DNA from 2 places in the Paenibacillus hubeiensis genome. Region 2 is predicted to be linked to the other one. Evidence: riboswitches for the same ligand, from Rfam matches in the RefSeq annotation. Region 2 holds a riboswitch; the other holds the start of a gene.

Region 1 (3,408 bases), on a different contig from region 2:
ACGATACGCCAAGGCTGCTCACGTTGGCTCAAGGGGATAAACGCAAGATGAAGCTGGCAGCCTTGTTCCAGTTCAGCTACATGGGAGCCCCCTGCATCTATTACGGGGATGAAATCGGTCTGGAGGGCGGGGGAGATCCCGAATGCCGCAGATGCATGGAATGGGACGAAGCGAAGCAAGATCGAGAGCTGCTGGACTTCTACAAAACAATCATTGCGCTTCGCCATGCCCATCCCGCCCTGCGTGCGAAAGGCAGCATCCGCTTCCCGCAAGCAAGCCCAGGCGGCAGCCAGCTGGTGCTGGAGCGGCAAAGCGACGAGGAACGCATTCTCGTGTTATTCAACCGCTCCGAAGAAACGGCCATGTTCGAGCTTGAAGCAGGCGAAGGAGAATGGGCCGATTTGTTGGAGAGCGACCACCGGATCGCCCTGGAAGGAGGCACGCTCGCCGTGGAGCTTCCCGCCTATGGATATGCCGTTCTGGGAACCACGCCGCTGAAACCCGAGTAAGTGCCCCATGCTCAAAAAAGCCGATGCGGCTCTTCCTATGGAAGAACTTGCATCGGCTTTTAAATATCGATGAAATCATGGCAATGACACCATTTCCGTCTACTCGGAAGGTTGTTCTTCTCCCGTTTGCAGTTCAGGCTCGGGCGCACGCTTCGCTTTCGGTCTGGCCAGCTTCTCCATCATTTTGCGCCCCGTCGGCGTCTGCGCCAAACCTCCCTGGGCCGTCTCGCGATGCCTGCTCGGCATGGCGCTGCCCACCTCCAGCATCACATCGATCACTTCGTCCGAAGGAATCGCGCTGCGCACGCCAGCCAGGGCCATATCCGCGGCAGCCAGTGCAGTCACGGCACCCAGCCCATTGCGGACGATGCAAGGGATCTCTACTAGCCCGGCCACCGGATCGCAGATCAGGCCCAGCGTATTTTTGAGCGCAAGACCGACTGCATGCACGACCTGCTCCGGCGTGCCTCCGCGCAGCTCCACCATTGCGCCTGCTGCCATGCCGATCGCTGAGCCCACTTCAGCCTGGCAGCCCCCTTCGGCTCCCGAGATGAAGGAATTGTTGGCAATGACGTATCCGATGGCTCCGGCACAGAACAAACCATTGACCAAATGCTCGTCATTCCAGCCAAACCGCTCCTGGGCGCTAATGAACACGCCGGGGATAATGCCGCAGGAACCCGCCGTCGGCGTCGCCACGATGCGTCCCATGGAGGCATTCACCTCGGATACGCACAGCGCATAGGCCATTGCAAGCGCAGAAGCATCACCCGAGCAGGTTTCTCCGCTGCGAATGTACGCGGCCATCTTTTTGCCGTCTCCGCCCGTCAATCCGCTGCGCGAAGTGGTGTCCTCCGTCAGTCCTTTACGCACAGCCTCCTTCATCACCTGATAATATTCCGACATTTGCCGCACAACGTCCGTTTCCGGGACATTGGTTTCCTTTACCTGCTCCTCGACCATAAGCTGCGCAATCGACTTGGATTCGGCCGTGCAGATGGCGCTCAGCTCGTGCAAATGTTTAAACCGCATCGTGACCCACCCCTCTCTTCAAATCAATGACCCGAACGTCCAGCATATGTTCCAGGGTACGCAATCGGTTCAGCATCTCCGCATTTGGCGGACCGTCCATCTCCATCGCCGTCAACGCTTCGCCGTCGCGGGCTTTGCGGTCTACCTGCATGTAACCGATGTTCACGCCGGAGGAACTGACCGTTGACGTCACCGAGGCAAGGACGCCGGCCTTGTCGGAATGGCGCAGGACCAATGTAGGGAATTCGCCGCTGATCTGCACGCGGAAATCGTTCAGCGCGTGCACCGATACGCTGCCGCCGCCGATGGAGGCACCAACCAGCGAGCATTGGCGTTCGCCGTGCCGCAGTTCGATCTTGACGGTATTCGGATGCGGGGCAGGCAGGCCGCTCGTATAGAATTCGACATCCATTCCGGCTTCTTCCGCATATCGCTCCGCATCCGGAATGCGCGGATCGTCGGTTGCATAGTCGAGAAGGCCGCCGATCAGCGCAAGATCGGTGCCATGGCCCTGATACGTATCCGCAAACGAGCCGTACAACGTTAACCGCGCCCGCTCGGGCATAAAGCCGAGCCATTGGCGCGCAATTCGGCCGAGCCTTGCCGCTCCTGCCGTATGTGAACTGGATGGCCCCGTCATAGACGGGCCAATAATTGAAAACACATCTTTGAAACGCATCCTGCACCCCTCCATGTAACTGCCCCGCCGACTCCATCATGTCCGAATCCAAGGCATCCATATTTTCACTATGCTTCCTTATAAACACACCAAAAAGGACAGAGAAGGGCCTTTAGCCCTCTCTCTGTCCTCGATGCCTGAGAGTTTCATGATGTTGGTCGATTGTTCGACCCCATCATTTACCCCTTGGGCGGCGCCATGTCATGGCACACTCTCCAGAGCTGCGTCCAACGATGGTACATTTACCTGAGAGATTAACGTTCGTGCCGGGTGCACGCCGCTTGCTCCTTCGGTGCCCGAAGCGGCCGCATGAATGTTTATTCAGCCTGTCCGGGTCTCTCCCACTCGTCATCATTCGCTATATAGGTCATAATCGATAAGTCATGTTCTTGTTCACACATATTACTTACTCATCTTGGTCATTCATATAACAGATTAAACTTCAACACACTTTATGTCAATAAAATTAACGTATTATTACCATACTCGGACGAGTGCCAGATAAACGGGTGCATGATATCGCAAATCCCGGCTGAGAGGCCAATAATGTTTGGAGACGTTGTACATATATACATTGAGATTCTCCATATATTTATATGCATCCTTTTATGGTATTGTTCGGTGATTAACAGTCTCCCTATCCAACTAGATCAAGTTCGAAGCCTGTCGAAACCAATCCTTCACGGCATTAGCCTGGTCATGTTCCAGGAAAACCGCTCTAAAGCCGCTTCGATTCACCATAAGCTTGGCCCGAACGGATAGCAAGGACTTGCTTCGCTGTCCGGTCGTGGCAGCGGTGTTCACCGTAACGACATGGGGCCTGCGCATTAATGCCGTTCTGCGGGATATGGTCCGGTGACGAAGCGTCAGCTGCTTGCCTTGAATGCTCATCCCTTCATCCTTGAAGCATCCGTATCCCCAAACGGCACATAAGGGCACGAAGAGAAACAGCAGCGCGCCGGCCTGGCCCAGAAATACGGTTCCCGCCGTTCCCAGCACGGCCGCACCCAGCAGTTTCCAGCGCAGGAACAACCAGCGGGCTCGATCCGGAGGGCGGCTGGCAGGTGTGTGCATTTCGAATTGCGGAACGATTCGGGCAAGCAGTTCATTCACATCGCGAACCGGCAGCAGCGGATGCAGCATCATTTTTTTCTCCATCTCCGAAGTCAAGACATATATCTCCACCTC
Region 2 (3,408 bases):
AGATTTAAATTGGATCTGTTTTGCGTTGTCGCAAGTTCAACAGTAACGTACCGATTCCTTCTATGTATCATGCCCAATCATAGCCCTGGCTTATTAAAACAAGAATGCATAATATAAAAAAACAGTGTTTTTTAAGAGGCACAAGAGATACACCCTTTCAGACTTTCCCCTTAAACAACGCAAAAAAGCCAAGCGGCAGCTTGGCCGCATCGGCTTTTCAAACCCATGAAATATACACTTTTATTTTCAGTAATAATACGTAAATTAGTGCAAACGATTATTCTTCGGTATGCTTCCGGTAGGCATCCGCGTCCAGCAGCCCTGACAGCGCCGCGCTCAAATCGCCGTCCACGCGGATTTCAACCATCCAGCCTTCTTCATAAGGAGAAGTGTTGACCAGCTCCGGCGCCTCTTGCAGCGCCTCGTTTACGGCCACAACGATTCCTCCCACGGGCGCAAACAAATCCGAAACCGTCTTTACGGATTCGATCGTTCCAATGCCTGCCTCCGCTTGCACATTCGAGTCAAGGTCAGGCAGTTCAACAAACACAATGTCACCCAGCTGATGCTGCGCGAATTCGGTTATGCCTATACGCACAGTATTTTCACCGACGGTTTGCACCCATTCGTGTTCTTCACTGTACAGGAAATCGTTTCTCAATTCGCTCATTTGGTTATCCGCCTCGCTTTTTCATTAGTGGAGTGCATGCGTTCCTTGACCTTCCCTTTTTCCCAAAACATAGCGTATGACATGTCGGCCATAAATGTCAATATACCTAACAATATATTCTTTTCACCCTCCAAAAAGTGACATCCTTTTTATAGGCATTCAATCATATACTGGATATGGAATCGCTACCTTGTCGGAAACACGAACATTAAAAGGAGATAGAAAACAAATATTCGCTTTTATTCTCTATTCTTATGATATAGTTCTTGACACAAATAGCTTTAACGCGTTTTAATTGAGGGGAGAAACAACTGACAGAAGCAATATTCGCGGATGAACGTAAAGGGAGAGATCGCCCCGTCCCGCTTCGGGATCGTGTGGTGGCGCCGAAGGAGTAAACCCCCGACAAGCGGCGGGTGAATCTCTCAGGCAAAAGGACTTTTACGGGACGCAACTCTGGAGAGCATCCATTCGCCCAAGAAGGGCGTTTTGATCACCCAAGGGGAAACCTGACGCAATCTGCGCCGGGGTAACTCTCAGGTACCAAGGACAGAGCCCAGGAATTCAGCATGCTGCCGCATGCCGGTTCTTTGGCCTGTCCTTTTCCTTTTTCCCAAAAAAACGAAAACAGTGCATAAGAATCCTGCATAAGGCAGCTTCCTCATGACGTATAGACCATCCCTTTTTCGCGGTTTCGTTTCACAATCGGCCCTTCCGGCGGCCTAAAACGAGGTGATATGATGTCCGATTTGTTAAGAACCCCTCTCTTCCCGCATTATCAGCAATTCGAAGGCGTGCGCTGCATCGATTTTGGCGGCTGGGAACTGCCCGTGCAGTTCAGCGGCATCCAGAAAGAGCATGAGGCCGTGCGCGAACGTGCAGGATTGTTTGATGTATCCCACATGGGTGAATTCATAGTCCAAGGCGAACAGGCCGAGGCCTTTTTGCAGCAAATGACGACCAATGACGTGACATTGCTGGTTCCCGGGCAAGCCCAGTACACATTGATGTGTTATCCGAGTGGCGGGGTCGTCGATGACCTGCTCATCTACAAACTGGAAGAACAGCGCTATATGCTGGTCGTCAACGCCTCCAATATCGAAAAGGATTGGGTATGGCTGCAAGAGCACATCATTGTCGGTGTTGAGATGAGCAACGTATCCGAAGAGACCGCGCTTTTGGCGCTGCAAGGCCCGCTGGCTGCCGATATTCTGGCCAAAGTCACAACGGGTACGAATCTCGGCGACATCGAGCCGTTCCGGTTTGTCCGCGATGCCGACGTATGCGGCGTTACGCTCCTGCTCTCGCGCACGGGTTACACGGGCGAAGATGGATTCGAGCTCTACGTCCCGGCCGATCAGGCCGCCCGGATCTGGGAAGGACTGCTGCAAGCCGGAGCAACGCACGGACTGATTCCTGCCGGACTTGGCGCAAGGGATACGCTGCGCTTTGAAGCAAGATTGCCGTTGTACGGACAAGAGCTGTCCGCGACCATTTCTCCGCTTGAAGCCGGGCTTGGCATGTTCGTGAAATGGAATGCCGGACCGTTTATCGGTCAGGAAGCGCTGCTGCAGCAAAAGAACGAAGGCCCTGCTCGCAAGCTGGTTGGCATTGAAGTGCTGGAGCGCGGAATTCCCCGGCCGCACTATCCGATCTATGCGGATGGCGTACAGATCGGCGAAGTGACGACCGGCACCCAATCCCCTACGCTGAAGCGCAATCTGGGGCTCGCCCTGATCGACAGCAGGTATGCTGCGCTGGGTACTCCGCTTGAGATCGGGATTCGCAGCAAAACATTGAAAGCCGAGGTCGTCAAAACCCCTTTTTACAAACGGACGCGCGCACCAAAGACACCTGATGCAAAAGAGACCATCCAAGGAGCTGATCTAACATGACCAAGCACCGTTACATCCCGATGACCGAGCAGGATCAGAACGCCATGCTGGCAACGGTTGGCGTGGATACGATCGACGACCTGTTCCGCGACATTCCCGAAGACATTCGTTTCCAGGGCGAACTGCCCGTTTCTTCCCGGCTCGACGAACACGCGCTGAGTCGCCATATGGCCAAACAGGCCGGAGCTAACGCCCATTTCGATACACACGCCAGCTTTCTTGGCGCCGGCATTTACGATCATCACATTCCTTCCGTCATCAATCACGTCATCTCGCGATCCGAATTTTACACAGCTTACACACCATATCAACCGGAAATCAGCCAAGGGGAGCTGCAAGCGATCTTTGAATTCCAGTCATACATCTGTGAGTTGACCGGCATGGCCGTTGCCAATGCCAGCATGTATGACGGCGCTACAGCCTTTGCGGAAGCCGGGAATCTGGCTGCTGCGGCCACCCGCCGCAAGCAGCTGATCGTGTCCAGCACAGTGCATCCCGAGTCCCGCCAAGTCCTGAAAGCATATGCTCACGGCCTTAATCTGGAGATCGTCGAGATTGGCCACAAAGACGGCGTGACCGACTGGGATGCCCTGCAAGCCGCCGTATCCGGGGACACCGCTGCCGTCATGATTCAAAGCCCCAACTTCTTCGGAGCTCTGGAACATGTAAAACAGGCCGCAGACCTCGTGCATGCGCACAAAGGCCTGCTCGTCGTTAGCGCGAACCCGCTGTCGCTTGGCCTGCTTGAAGCTCCCGGCAAGCTTGGCGCCGACATCGTCGTCGGCGACGCGCAGCCGCTTGGCATCGCCGCTTCGCTCGGCGGACCGACTTGCGGATATTTCG

Evidence for each region. A riboswitch is a leader RNA that binds a small molecule or an ion and turns the genes downstream of it on or off. The one in region 2 is predicted to bind glycine.
Region 1: linked by a shared signal. The riboswitch ahead of sdaAB (L-serine ammonia-lyase, iron-sulfur-dependent subunit beta) and the one ahead of gcvT (glycine cleavage system aminomethyltransferase GcvT) in region 2 are both predicted to bind glycine.

Annotation. Positions count from the first base shown of each region.
Region 1 covers NZ_JAVYAE020000015.1:93,851-97,258, reverse strand. Annotated here, with positions in the region: gene RSX24_RS26680 (alpha-glycosidase) at 1-509, shown strand, start outside; gene sdaAA (L-serine ammonia-lyase, iron-sulfur-dependent, subunit alpha) at 609-1,541, opposite strand; gene sdaAB (L-serine ammonia-lyase, iron-sulfur-dependent subunit beta) at 1,531-2,220, opposite strand; glycine riboswitch at 2,343-2,441, opposite strand; glycine riboswitch at 2,446-2,574, opposite strand; gene RSX24_RS26665 (PH domain-containing protein) at 2,866-3,408, opposite strand, start outside.
Region 2 covers NZ_JAVYAE020000005.1:287,595-291,002, forward strand. Annotated here, with positions in the region: gene gcvH (glycine cleavage system protein GcvH) at 278-670, opposite strand; glycine riboswitch at 1,004-1,121, shown strand; glycine riboswitch at 1,125-1,225, shown strand; gene gcvT (glycine cleavage system aminomethyltransferase GcvT) at 1,411-2,565, shown strand; gene gcvPA (aminomethyl-transferring glycine dehydrogenase subunit GcvPA) at 2,562-3,408, shown strand, end outside.